DNA from 3 places in the Planococcus donghaensis genome. Region 1 is predicted to be linked to each of the others. Evidence: riboswitches for the same ligand, from Rfam matches in the RefSeq annotation. Region 1 holds a riboswitch; each other region holds the start of a gene.
What was found. Region 1 has a riboswitch for cobalamin ahead of BCM40_RS15460 (acyl-CoA thioesterase). Riboswitches for the same ligand answer to the same signal wherever they lie in the genome.

Region 1 (4,768 bases):
CTCATCGCCCAGTATGCTTCTTTTACTAGTTCTAAGCGCTGTTCTTTTGGTTCGTTTTGCATCAATGTCATGGCAATGACCAAAAAGCGCTCTTGTGGCAGTTCAAACAAACGCCCTTCGTAATCTTTGGCTAAATAACGGTCTGCTAACAAAAACAAGCCAATGTAATTAAACAGTAAGTCTCGCTCCGCATCGATTTCTTGTCCAAGTTCTGTGATTTCTTCTTGTGTATAAGCAGACAGTAATTCTGTCGAATAAATCCCAACTTGCGTTAGCTCTTGAATAAGTTTGTAAAAATCGCCGTATTTCTCAGAAGCGGAATACTCCCGATGTTCTGCAGCTTTTTTGTATAAATCACTTGCATACAATTCAGCAGCTACATAGGTCCAATCGGGCTGATCCATCGTAATATGGTTTAGCGCATACAATAACGATTGTTCGCCTTTTGCTTGTTCCGCTAGTTCTCCTGCTCGCTCAAGTAGCTCTCGTGTATCTAAACCGTATACTTCTGTTGCCCGTTCAAGCGCTTTTTCGACTGAGGATATTTCCGCCGTCTCAATTTTCATGTTCATATCAGCACAACTCCTTTGAGTATTCGTTTACTTGCATGCGTCGTTGTTTTCGTTCTTGTGCACTTTGGAATAACTTTTTCTCTGCGTCCGTTTCAGGGATTACGCCTTTAACAGGGATTGGTTTGCCGTCACTATCGACTGCAACCATTGTCAATATTGCGGTTGTTGTTAAATTGGTCACGCCCGTTTCAATTTGTTGGCATTCTGCTTTCACATAAACTTCCATCGATGTTCTTCCTGTCGAAATGACGACTCCTTCTAAAATAAAGATGTCTCCTACTTTGGCAGAAGATAAAAAGTTCACGGTATCGATTGAAGCGGTCACAACTGCTTCTCCACTGTGCCTCATTGCGGTAATCGCCGCGATTTCATCTATGTATGCGAGTACCGTTCCTCCAAATATTGTGCCTAAATGATTGGTATCTGGTGGCAACACCAATTTTGTTTGAACTGTTCTAGCCACGCTTGCAGCTAATGCTTCTGTCATACCTTCCATTCCTCCATCTCTACAAAACAAAAAACCCATCCTCTCAAGGAGAGGATGGGTTTGAAAACGCAGAATAACATACCAAGACAGCTGAACTTAACTGCTTGCGCATCATATCTTCGTTATCCCTCTCTACTCCCGGAGAAGATCATAAACTTGTAACGAAGACAGGTCTCCTGGCTCGTGCGTCATCCTTTGCTATCTCCTTCCCGTCCATTGGACAGTGGGTTGTGATAGCTCGTCAGCACTTACAGTTGCGGGTACAGCTCCGGAGTTTCACCGGATTCCCTATTAAGCCTATTTAGGCACCTTCGTTATCGATTTCTACTATATATAGTTTTTTTTTAGAATAAAACACTAAATATTGTACTTAATAAACTATAAACCACTTTTCCACTTTAAACAAGGGGATGATTTTAATTAGCTGTTAACTATTGTTTTAAAGTTTATTTCACAGCATTTATAGTTTTTAACGGGTTAAATTTTACACGTATCGAAAACTTTTATTCCCTAATAAGTTTCCAAAATATCTGAATGATTCTTTTATTTACAGTTATATTTCAACCCATATTAGAACAAAGATGTGTGCTATGATAATAAATTGTGATTTTAGAATATTTTTTGATACTAATTTTGGAAATATAGTAACCAAGTGTTACAGCAATTGGAGATGCACTATGAAACAATTAACAGGAAACGCTTTTCATTATGGCTGGGTCATTATCGCGATCGCTGCCTTGTCTCAATTTTTCTCTGGACCTGGACAAACATATTCTAATTCGATTTTCATCGACTACTATATAGAGGAATTCGGTTGGAGCCGCTCGACGGTTTCGGGAATCTACTCAGCTGCGACATTAACTGCAGGGTTTATGTTATTTTTTGTCGGCCGCCTAATTGACCGAAACGGTTCGCGAAAAATGGCTGTGACCGTTTCCATCGCCTTGGCAGTGGCTTGCTTTTTCAACAGTTTCGTTACCAGTTTGGTTATGTTGTTTATCGGCTTCTTTTTTATACGGCTCCTTGGTCAAGGTTCTATGGCACTTATTTCAAGCTCACTTATCCCTCAATGGTTTGTTAAAAAGAGAGGGCGCGCTATTAGCATTGCCGCAATTGGTGGATTAGTCAGCTCGGCGGCTTTTCCTTTACTAAATGTCTGGCTAATTGAAGCATTTGGCTGGCGCAGTTCATGGCTGATTTTAGGTGCCATCATTGTTGTCTGCTTTACGCCTCTCGCTCTTTTTCTGATTCAAAATTCACCTGAAGAAATGGGCTTATTGCCCGATAATGGGGAAATCCTTAAAAACAAACTCCCCAAAAAAGAAGCGGTTGAAGTTAGTTGGGCAGTAAAGGAAGCTTCTAAAACCCGCGCTTTTTGGTTATTGTTGCTATGTGCCGCTATACCCGGAATCGTTAATACCGGATTAACCTTCCATTTGGTATCGATCTTCGCTGAAAAATCTTTATCGTTAGAAACAGCTGCTGGTATCTTAAGCTTAACAGCATTGATTGGCTTGCCGATTACTTTTATCACAGGTATCTTGTTGGAAAAAGTAAAAGTCCAGTACATGCTTGCAGTCGTTTTTGCAGGGGAACTTTTTTCTATATTGCTTCTTCAAAAAGTAGATGTTTTCGCTGGGGCCGTTATTTTCGGTTTAGTTTGGGGCATTAGTATGGGGATTGAGCGGATTGTCATGGCTGTGGTATGGCCAAATTATTTTGGCAGAAAACATATCGGGAGTTTAAGTGGTATTGCAATGGCTATGGTTGTTACTGGTTCCGCACTCGGACCATTGCCGCTCGGCATTGCTTTTGACTTTTTTGGTGGATATGTAGAAATCTTGTGGATTTTAATGATTTTCCCGGCCTTTGGCATGCTTGCCGCTTTGCTAGCACACCCGCCTGTAAAACAGGATGAAGGCATCCAAAAACGGGTTGACCATACAAATCGACCTGCTAAAAACCCTTTACTCATGGAGTAAAGGGTTTTTTAGAAACTTCCGCTCTGCCACACACAAAAAAAAGGATGCCCTTTTGGACAACCCTCGACATTTTATCTATGCATCGACCCATACAGAAGCTTTTTCTTTATCTGTTTTCGGTTCGTCCGCTTTTTTGTTATTTTTGCTAGTATACGGTTTGAAACTCTTTGCTTTGTTTGCGCCAGATTTCCAGCGAGTCCAGCCTTTTTTGCCAGTTCCTTGACCCGTACCACTTTTTGCTTTCGCTTTTGCTTTGCTCATTTTAATCACTCCATTACTGCTACGATGATGTACAGCTTATCACATCACGGCCTCTAGTGAAACAGAAACCTTTTCGTTAAGAGCGAGTAAGTACTTTTTCGATGTCTTTTCTAAACGACTCCGGCGTATCTTTTGGAGAAAAACGGGATACAATATCGCCATTTGCGTCCACTAAAAACTTCGTGAAATTCCATTTGATATCACTTGTTAAAAACCCTTTTGTATTGCTCGTTAAATACTTAAAAAGTGGATGCGCATCGCTTCCGTTCACTTTCACTAAATCATGCATCGGGAACGTCACCCCATAGGTCATACGGCAAGCTTCTTGTGCTTGTGCCCCTGTAGCTTCTTCTTGCTTAAACTGATTCGACGGGAACCCTAGAACGACTAGCCCTTGTTCTTTGTATTCTTCGTATAATTTTTCGAGACCATCAAACTGATCGCGTAGTCCGCATTTTGTTGCAGTGTTCACAATTAACAGGGTTTTGCCTTTATATTCACTTAATGAGTACTCTTCACCGTTTGGTTTTGATACTTCAATATCGTAAATAGTCATCTTGCTCACTCCTTATTTACTGATTCACGCGACTTTTTACAAATTCATTGTTTTAAACGCTGCGTTCAACTCTTTTAAGTTCTGCATTAACGTCATTGCATTTATGCCCATAAAATTGCAACTCTCCACTTTTTCAAAAACGGCTCTTTCGATAGCCGATTGTTCGTTTTGCGCTTTTTCGGTCAACGCAATTACAAATGCACGTTTATCTTTTTCCGATTGTTGTTTCGATAAATGGCCATTATCAATCATTCGTTTAATGATTGGATTTAATGTACCAGTTCCTAGTCCCAACCGTTCCCCGATATCTTTCGACAGCAATTCGGGCTCCTCCCACAGAACAAGAAGCACCAAGTATTGTGAAAAAGTTAAATTGAAGGGTTCTAATGCTCTTGCATACATTTTTGAAAAATTGCTAGAAGCTTTGTACACTTCAAAACACAGTTGTTGCTCGAGTTTCGTCGGTTTCTCCATTTACATCTCACCTATACTGGTTATTATAGAACAGTTATTTCTACATCTACAGATCCTGCAATCGCTTTTGAATACGGGCAGGTTTTATGCGCTTTTTCTACATATTCTTGTTTTAGTTCTTCATCAATGCCAGTTATATCGACTACCAGTTTGACCGCTAGTTTTACGCCGCCATTTGCTTTGTCTCCGATTAACGCAACAGTTGCTGTTACTTCACTTTTCTCTATCTCCACTTTACCAGCTTCAAGTACTAATTCCAACGCGCTGTTAAAGCAGGCGCTATAGCCAGCCGCAAAAAGTTGTTCTGGATTTGTCGCAGTTGTAGCAGATCCACCAAGCGCTTGAGGTTTTGCTACGTCCATATAAAAAATATTGTCCGGAGAATACACCGCTCCGTCTCTTCCGCCTGTATTGGTCATTGTTGTTTCAAATAATG
Region 2 (4,768 bases), 1.4 Mb from region 1:
TAATCACAATGAATGGAAACAATTTTTCATTGGTGACGACAGTGAACCGATCAAAGGAAAATGTCCATTTACACATAAAGAAATGAAATAGATAGAAAAAAGCCTTACCGGTTTTATAACGGCAAGGCTTTTTTCGTGTGATTTAATTGGCTGTCTACATTACCTCTGCAATAAAGCAGTTGTTGCTCGCTCATACAGTGCGACTTCTCTAGTCACGTTAAATGCTTCGTTTTGACTATGAATAATCAAGTCGAATAATCGTTTTACTGCTTCTTGACCTAAGTTTTCCAAAGTGTCTGATGTCCCGACTGAGGTCAAAGCAATCGCTGAATGTTGACCTATTTCTGAATTTCCGATTCCGACAATGCTGATATCTTGTGGAATTTGATAACCCGCTTTTTTGTATAGGTCCATAAATTGAATCGCAATTTCGTCTGTAGCTGCAACGATAGCAGTTGGTTTTTTCTTTAAGGCTTGCAAATTCTCGAATGCTTCAACTAAAGAGAACTTGTCTATGTCTGTCACCACTAATCGTTTTTTACGAATTTTGAAATTCGCTTCTTGCAAAGATTGAACAAACCCAAGCAAACGATCTTTCGTTGAGGGACTTCCTAAAGGCCCCCCTACCCATGCAATTTCTAAATGACCAGCATCAATTAAGTGTTTTGCAGCTAAATAGCCTGTCTCAACATCGTTCAATCCTATGGCATATTGACAGGTTACACCGCTTGAGTTCAGTGCGATAAAAGGAATAGCGGATTCTATTAATTTCTCGTGTGCTGTTTTATCGAGTAAAGCAGAAATAACCAGAATGCCACTCGGTTTGCTTGCCACGACAGCCTCATATGTTTCAATTTCACGAGATTCAGAAACAACATGAATATTCACTTGATAACCTTGCTGTTGTACTGTACTGATTAGTGCAGGAACGGCATTCACGTAAATTGGGTCATTTAAAGCACCTACCACCAAGCTAATGGTTTTCGTTTTAACGACTGGCGAAATTTCTTTTGATGATTCAGCGGATGAATAATTTAATTCATTCACAGCATTCATCACTTTGTCATATGTTTCTTTTTTCACTTGATCCGGCTTATTCAAAACCCGTGAAACTGTTGTTTGAGACACACCGGCATACTTTGCGACGTCCGTAGTTGATACCATACCTATCATCCTACTCTCTAGTTTATTTAATAATATTCATTTTATATTCACCCATTTATTATAGCACGCAGCTTCAAAAGACGCACCCTTTAATTTATTCAATTAACAGGCAATACTTTTGAATAAGTTATTCACTGTAAATTTGAATGATGATATTCATGAATACTTTATTAAATCCATTAAAGATTAAAGAATATCACTGAACCTCTGTATTTACTATTATTCATACTCCTAATGAATGCGATGGTGAATTTTATTCATTAGAATATAAGAAAATCCTCGCATAGTAAGCGAGGATTTTTTGGATCTTTATTCAAATGCTGCTGGATAAACAGTTTTGGCTACCAGTTCAACTGCTTCGCCAATTCTTGGGCCAGGGCGTGAAGTAATATCTGAATCTAAGAAAAAGACTTGGTCATTTTTAATAGCTTCAATTTCGCTCCATCCTTCGCGCGCTTTAATTTCTGCTACTGGATCTTCTGTATATGACACAGTGGTGGTAATGATTTCTGGATTGCGTTGGATGACTTCTTCTTCTGATATTTTCGGCCATCCTTCAAGGTCACCAAATAAGTTTTCTACTTTAGCGTGATTTAATATTTCTTGTTGGAACGTTTTTTGACCAGTTGTGTACAGTTCAGGAGATGGACTAATTTCGAAATACAATTGTTTGTTTTCCTCTACTGCCGCTACTTTTTCTTGTACGTCCTCTATTTGCTGTTGAATCGTGCGATTTACTTCATCACCTTTATCTTCAAGACCCATTACCGTTGAAATTTGTTCAATATCACCGTACACATCTTCGAATGATTGTGCAGATTCGATAACAAACACAGGAATTCCTGCAGCTTCTAATTCTTCATATCCAGTTGGTGCACCTGTCGAATACCCAATCACAACATCTGGATCTAGTTCAATAATGCGTTCGGCATTAAAAATAATGGAGTCAGAAACGCGTTCCACTTCAGCCGCTTCAGCCGGATAATTATCGTAATCGGTCGCACCAATCACTTTTTCGCCTGCACCAATTTCATATAAAATTTCTGTATTACTTGGAATTAATGAAACCACTGTTTCAGGTACTGCTTCAAAAGTTAGTTCGTTGTCTAAATCATCAGTGACAGTATAACTTGTTTGTTTTTCTGCTTCCGTTGCCGAATCTGTTTCAACTTCTTCTGCCACGTCAGACTGACATGCCCCTAAAGTTAATGCTATTGTTCCGATTGTTAAGTACTTGACTAACGATATTTTCATCATTTATTGGCCACTTCTTTCTTTTTGGTTTTTGTTGGATAAGATTTACTAACGAATGGAACTTCTTCAACGCCATAATATTGATTGACATAGACAGCCATTGTAAAAAGGACATTGGCTAAAAGGTGAGTGTAGTTGAACAAAATTTCCGGCACATCTTGTTCGAGGCTTACTTTATGTAATGCACGAACAGATTTTTTCGCTTCACTTCTACACACATGCAACACAGTTGCAGCATGTGTACCTTGCGGCAACACAAAATTGCCGATTTTATCTTTTGTGAAGTTTACATAATAATCGTACATGTCACTTAGTTCGATTATATCTTCTTCTTGAATGGCTAGTTTTCCGCGTACAGAGCCATTCAAGTGATAGATTTTCGGCTGAAGAATTTGCAAATCACGCTGTATTGCCTCTACCTCTTTTGTTATAGCCAATGCTTCTCCAATACGTGTGGTCAATGAATCCGTCCTGATTTCAAAATCTACAGTAGACGCTTTTTCACGCATAAACGGATAACAAAGATACCTCATGTCTTTTTTCATTATTTCACCTCACTTTAGTTTGGTGAAAATCACTGCATTGAACGCTCTCGAAAACAACAAAAAGCCGCCCTTAATAAAGGGCGGCGGCATAGCTATTTAGAGACATACTCCAGCAGTCAAAAATAGAAACGTTGCCGTATGATTCCCTTATCTTCCGAAGAGTAAAAATACGTTCAAAAAAAGGTAGGTCTCCTGGCTTGTGCATCGATTTACTTTAAGAACCTTCCCGTTTAGTTGCTTACACTAAACAGTGGTGTTTTCTTATTTCATACGCACTTACAGTTGCGGAAACAGCCCCGGAATTTAACCGGGTTCCCTGTTATGCTGACGAGTCAGCACCTTTTTTCTGCATGATTATTCACTTGTTTTCAGTGTATCATATTACACAAGCCAAAAGACATACTAAAAATTGTTTATTCCGGATCTATTACCAATTTCACTTTCCTTGGTTCTGCAAAAACAATTCGTTTATGCCATCTTAAATAAGTTGCATGTTCGGGTGAAACCGGTATTTTCATGCCTTTTTTTAAGCGATAAATTGGATGCTGATCTTCTAAAATCGCACTCGAGATATGAAGACGTCCCCCACCCGTAAAAGCAATATGTCCGGCTGAATACAATGCACTATGATTGGCACAAAGCAATACGCCATTAAAAGGGTCTAATCTTTCCGCATCTGAGCTGTCTTTCCACGGTTTAGCATGTGTAGCTCGTAAGACGTCGCTAATAGCTATCCCGCAAAGTGGGCATTCACCGTTCCAAAGTGGCAGTAAACTTTCTCTGAACTGCTCTTTGCCTCTGCGCATCTTTGTTTTAATTTCAAGTTCCGCTTCCGCGATTAGGCCGAGTAATGGATTGTGCTCGGTTTTTTTTATCACTTCCATCGATAGTTCCAATTGTTCTACTTCTACCGTGAAAATATTTAACGAACTAATCAATTCTAAAAATTTAATCGCCAATTCTTCGTTACATGGATACAAATAACCCGAATTCCCATTAGCATCTTCTTGGAATGCCGAGTATTTCACTGGCAATAACGGTCCGATGTCTTTAAAGGATTCTTTAATCGATAAGGGATTTTCTAATTCCCGGTAAACCGTATAAGCGATAAATGCCTCTTCATTGTCACTTGATGGATCTTCAAGGTTTTTTGGTTTTTTGCCTTTTACGCAATCCTCACGCACACGGCTAATAGCCACTACAAATCCCTTTACATAATGAAAGACAATATCGCCTTTTTTCACTTCTTGCATCCGATTCCACGAATGTGGCACCATACCTGACTTGTCTACTTGAGGCGTCCAAAGAACTCCTGCATGTTGTTCAGCGTGATAAGTCTCTCCTTGCATAACGATAAAACTATTCATAACTGCCTCCTATTAATGGCTATATCTCATTGGTTTGTATGTAGTAAAGCTTATTGTTCTAAAATAATTTACTTTCTCTATTTTAACCCAAATCCACAACTTATGCTTTCGAGATGTTACCCCAACAAAAAACAACCACTTTATCAAGTGGTTGTTCTATCAAACGATTAAGCTTGAATTGCTTTTGCTTCTGTAATTTCAGTAAAAATCGTAACTTGATTTCTGCCGCTCCGCTTAGACTGAAAAAGCGCTTGGTCTGCTTCGCCGATCAGTTGATCTAAGGTTTTATCAGCTGAGTATAAACTAATTCCGAGCGAAACCGTTAAATTGCCTTTTGGTTGTAATTCTTGGCCGTCAAATGGATATTTTTCGATTTCTGTTCGGACTTGTTCAGCAATCTCCAAAGCTCTATGTTCATCAAATGGTTGGGCGATACAA
Region 3 (4,768 bases), 470 kb from region 1:
CAGTGTGTTATCCATTTTTAAATCAGCAGGCGTTTCAGAAAAACTTTCAACGATTATGGAAGGTGAGTCCCTCTTTAATGATGGTATTGCCATCGTCCTTTTTCAAATCGCGTCTGTTTATTTGCTGACCTATATTGATATGGGCTGGGCAGGATTAGGCAGTGGCGTTTTGCTATTTCTTCGTTTTGCAGTAGGAGGCATATTGGTTGGGGTCATTCTGGGGTACCTGTTTTCACAAGTTATTCGCTTTTATGACGACTATCCTTTTGAGATTGCGATATCGGCATTATTGTTTTTCGGTAGTTATTTTATCGCAGAACATATCCACGTATCCGGAATCATCGCCGTTGTAGCAGGCGGATTTGTTTTTAATGATTACGGCGCTAGAATCGGGATGTCTAAGTTGACGGAAAACGCGATTAATACGTTTTGGGATGTCATCACACTTATTGCGAACTCGTTAATTTTCTTAATTGTTGGATTGGAAATTCGCAATATCGATTTTTCCGGTCAATGGGGGACTATCTTTTTAGCCATTATCATCGTTTTACTGGCAAGAGTGGTTGCGCTATTTTTCAGCACGATGCCAGCCAAAGATTTAAATCGAAAAGAGCGAATTTTATTGAATTGGGGTGGACTAAAAGGCAGTTTATCCATTGCTTTGGCGTTAAGTCTTCCGGCAAGTTTCGATGGCCGTGAAACGATTTTGATATTAACGTTTGCCGTCGTCTTGTTTTCTCTAGTTATCCAAGGTTTAACCATCAAACCGTTGATCAAAGTATTAGGATTGCAGTCAAAATAACACCGGAAATTTGAAGAAATGAGAAATTAGCCGATCCTAAAAAAGGATCGGCTTTTCCTTTAAATTAGTCGAAATTCATCTCACATCGCATTTAGATAAAAAGAACTGGCGTAAACAATGGGTGCTGTATTGAAAAAGCCGAGTGAATCGGGCTATAATGAGAAGGTTATTATTTGACGGGGAGGCGGAGAGACATGCAAAAGACAGTAGAAATAAAACTGATAACGACGATCCGTCAGCCGGATATGGAAGAACAAGTGATGGTGTTGGAATCTCATGGAACATTGACAGAGAAAAACCAGCTGCGTTATTTGCAATATGCTGAACAGCAAGACGATCTTGAAATTCGGACGACGGTAAAACTTCAAGAAAATGAAGCAGTGATTATGAGAAGCGGCGGCTTGCAGATGCGGCTCCCTTTTTTATTACATAAAGAACAAACCGGCAATTTAACAAATGAACAAGGTTCGTTTATGTTGACGACCAAAGCGCATGAGATTTTCGTCAGCGACACACGGTTTATGGTCCGCTACGATTTGTCATTGGGCTTAGATCATGTCGGGGAATATGAAATGGAAATACAATTTATGGAGGCTAAATAATGAATGCAGTAGAACAAGTTCAACGTGCCATTAAAACAGCATTTGCAGAAGCAATCGAAAAAGCAGAATTAACGACAGAAGCTGTTGAAGTACAATTAGAATCACCAAGAGATAAAACCAATGGAGACTATGCTACGAATATTGCGATGCAATTAACACGTTTGGCGAAAAAGCCACCTCGTGCGATTGCTGAAGCGATTGTAGCGAATCTTGATAAAGATGCTGCAAACATTCAAACAGTGGATATTGCTGGACCAGGATTTATCAACATTACGATCAAAAAAGATTATTTGCAGGATGTAGTCAAAACCGTACTGGAGCAAAAAGCAGATTACGGTCGTTCATCAGCAGGTGGCAATGAACGCATCCAAGTTGAGTTTGTTTCGGCGAACCCAACTGGTGACTTGCATTTAGGTCATGCGCGCGGCTCGTCAGTCGGCGATTCGCTTTGCAATATTTTAGATTTTGCTGGATACGATGTATCTCGTGAATATTATATTAACGATGCCGGTAACCAAATTAACAATTTGGCATTATCAATCGAAGCGCGTTATTTTGAAGCGTTAGGTAAAGGCGATAGCATGCCAGAAGACGGCTACCGTGGACAAGATATTAAAGATATCGCCGAAGCATTGGTTCAAGAACATGGCGATAAATTTGTTAGCATGACGCACGAAGAACGTTTTGAAACGTTCCGTGAACACGGTTTAAAAGTGGAATTGGCTAAACTGCAACAAGATTTAGCAGACTTCCGTGTGGAATTTGATGTTTGGTATCCAGAATCGTCTCTTTACAAAAACGGTAAAATTGATGAGGCTTTGGCTAAACTTCGTGAAAACGGTCATGTCTATGAAGAAGACGGCGCTACTTGGTTCCGTTCAACAACGTTTGGTGATGACAAAGACCGCGTATTGATTAAAAATGACGGTTCGTACACATATTTAATGCCTGATATCGCCTATCATGAAGATAAATTACAACGCGGATTTGGGAAGCTGATCAACGTTTGGGGTGCCGATCACCACGGCTATATTCCACGTATGAAAGCAGCTATTGAAGCCCTTGGTTATGATCGCGATACCCTTGAAGTTAGCATTATTCAAATGGTGCAATTGTATAAAGACGGCGAAAAAATGAAGATGAGCAAACGTACAGGAAAAGCTGTAACGATGCGTGAACTTGTCGAATTAGTTGGATTAGATGCTGTGCGTTATTTCTTCGCCATGCGTTCAGGCGATTCGCATATGGACTTTGATTTGGATTTGGCGGTTTCACAGTCAAACGAAAACCCAGTTTATTATTCGCAATATGGGCATGCTCGTATTAGCTCGATTTTACGCCAAGCAGAAGAACAAGGTTTATTGGCTTCAGAAGAACATTTAAACTTATTGACTTCTGAAAAAGAAATTGATGTCTTGAAAAAAATCGGGGATTTCCCGCAAGTCATCGCAGATGCAGCGAAACAACGCGCACCTCACCGCATTACAACGTATATTCAAGAGTTGGCGTCAAATTTCCATAGCTTCTACAATGCCAACAAAGTATTGGATGCATCAAATGTCGAAATGACTAGTGCTCGCTTAGCACTGATCACAGCTGTGAAAACAACGTTAGCCAATGCATTAAAAACAGTGGGCGTCAAAGCTCCTGAAAAAATGTAAGCAAAAGCTAAACAGTTACGTGTATAATGAAAACAGAATTAGAACTTAATAGCGATTCATAAAGGTGCTTATGTCTAAGAACATGAGTTAAAAGGGAAGCCGGTTTGATTCCGGCGCGGTCCCGCCACTGTAAGTGAGAGGAAATTGCCATATGCCACTGAAGCAATGCTTTGGGAAGGTGCAAAGACCAATGATCACAAGCCAGGAGACCTGCCTTTATGACAACACACCCATACGCCTGCGAGGAAAGGCTGGATGCGCATGCTTTTTTATGGCGTCCTTTCAATCCCTCGCAGAACTTTGCGGGGGATTTTGTTTTGTATCGGTTTTTAGTAATCCACAAAACAGCTTCCGCCTGCAGCGATTGCTGACAAAAATAACACTACCAACCAGGGGGATTTTAAAGATGAACAAGATTTGGAAGTTTGGAGCAACAGCAGGATTAGCAGCAGTTTTAATGGCAGGGTGCGGAGAAACCGCGACACCTGAAGAGGACGTCGAAACACCAGCAGAACCACCAACTGAAGTGGGAGATGTTGAGTTTCCCGTAACGCTGACAGATGCAGCGGGCAATGAAGTTGTAATTGACGAAGAGCCTGGAGCGATTGTTTCCATGATTCCTTCTAATACAGAAATTGCATATGAACTGGGATTAGGCGAAAAAATCGTTGGCGTATCGGATTATGACAACTACCCAGAAGCAACAGTTGACGTTGAAAAAATTGGGGGACAAGAATTTAATGTAGAAAAAATCATTGGTCTTCAGCCAGACTTAGTCTTGGCTCACGAATCAGGATTAGGTGTGGGCGATGCGGGACTACAGCAATTACGTGATGCCGGACTTGATGTGTTTGTCGTTCAAAACGCAGCGAGCTTTGAGGAAGTGTACGATTCAATTACAACAATCGGAGAAGCGACAGGTAGCATGGAACGAGCGGAAAATATTGTCTCGGAAATGGAAGCTCAAGTAGCATCGATTGAAGAATTGGCAGCAACAATCGAAGAACCAAAAACGGTTTTTTTAGAAGTCGGTAGTCAGCCGGATATTTACACAACTGGTAGCGGGACATTTATGGACGAGATGTTAACGCTAATCAACGCGGAAAATGTTGCTGGCGAATTAGAAGGATGGGTTATTATGGACCCAGAAGCAATTGTTGCAGCAAATCCAGACGTGATTATTACAACCGAAGGCGCTTATGTTGAAGATGCCGTAGGTCAAATCAAATCTCGTGGTGGTTTTGCAGAAGTAACAGCAGTTAAAGAAGAAGCAGTTTACAGCTTAGATTCAGATATGCTCACTCGTTCTGGCCCACGTTTAACAGCGGGACTAATGGAAATGGCTCAGGCAGTATACCCTGATGTGTTCAATGAGTAAAAATATAGTAGCATATAGCGTTTCGCTATTTATTTTAGCGGGAGCGATATTGCTAGGTGTCACGGTCGGGACGGTATCCATATCACCAGTGGTGCTATGGAATCCTTCGTTCGATGAAGCGGCTGCCAATATTTTATGGAATATTCGTATGCCACGTGTCGTTTTAGCAGGGCTTGTTGGTGCGGCATTGGCGATTGCTGGTGCGGCATTTCAAGGGCTCTTGAAAAATCCATTGGCCGATCCGTACACCCTGGGAGTGTCTTCCGGTGCCTCAGTCGGCGCTGTGATGACGCTCTTTTTTGGTATCTCTATTCCATTTTTAGGT

Region 2: it holds a riboswitch for cobalamin, as region 1 does, so the genes downstream of both, BCM40_RS08590 (hypothetical protein) here and BCM40_RS15460 (acyl-CoA thioesterase) in region 1, are expected to answer to the same signal.
Region 3: it holds a riboswitch for cobalamin, as region 1 does, so the genes downstream of both, BCM40_RS13220 (ABC transporter substrate-binding protein) here and BCM40_RS15460 (acyl-CoA thioesterase) in region 1, are expected to answer to the same signal.

Annotation. Positions count from the first base shown of each region.
Region 1 is NZ_CP016543.2:3,159,163-3,163,930, forward strand. Features, by position in the region: gene BCM40_RS15455 (ribonucleoside-diphosphate reductase subunit alpha) at 1-572, opposite strand, end outside; gene BCM40_RS15460 (acyl-CoA thioesterase) at 574-1,059, opposite strand; cobalamin riboswitch at 1,209-1,387, opposite strand; gene BCM40_RS15465 (MFS transporter) at 1,737-3,041, shown strand; partial or broken gene BCM40_RS15470 (DUF3934 family protein) at 3,171-3,302, opposite strand; gene BCM40_RS15475 (glutathione peroxidase) at 3,379-3,858, opposite strand; gene BCM40_RS15480 (MarR family winged helix-turn-helix transcriptional regulator) at 3,895-4,332, opposite strand; gene BCM40_RS15485 (organic hydroperoxide resistance protein) at 4,356-4,768, opposite strand, start outside.
Region 2 is NZ_CP016543.2:1,709,576-1,714,343, forward strand. Features, by position in the region: gene BCM40_RS08575 (YqcI/YcgG family protein) at 1-91, shown strand, start outside; gene BCM40_RS08580 (LacI family DNA-binding transcriptional regulator) at 160-1,164, opposite strand; gene BCM40_RS08585 (ABC transporter substrate-binding protein) at 1,474-2,421, opposite strand; gene BCM40_RS08590 (hypothetical protein) at 2,418-2,963, opposite strand; cobalamin riboswitch at 3,129-3,322, opposite strand; gene BCM40_RS08595 (HNH endonuclease) at 3,377-4,330, opposite strand; gene BCM40_RS08600 (GGDEF domain-containing protein) at 4,498-4,768, opposite strand, start outside.
Region 3 is NZ_CP016543.2:2,686,545-2,691,312, reverse strand. Features, by position in the region: gene BCM40_RS13235 (cation:proton antiporter) at 1-802, shown strand, start outside; gene BCM40_RS13230 (YwiB family protein) at 997-1,404, shown strand; gene argS (arginine--tRNA ligase) at 1,404-3,065, shown strand; cobalamin riboswitch at 3,111-3,297, shown strand; gene BCM40_RS13220 (ABC transporter substrate-binding protein) at 3,472-4,443, shown strand; gene BCM40_RS13215 (FecCD family ABC transporter permease) at 4,436-4,768, shown strand, end outside.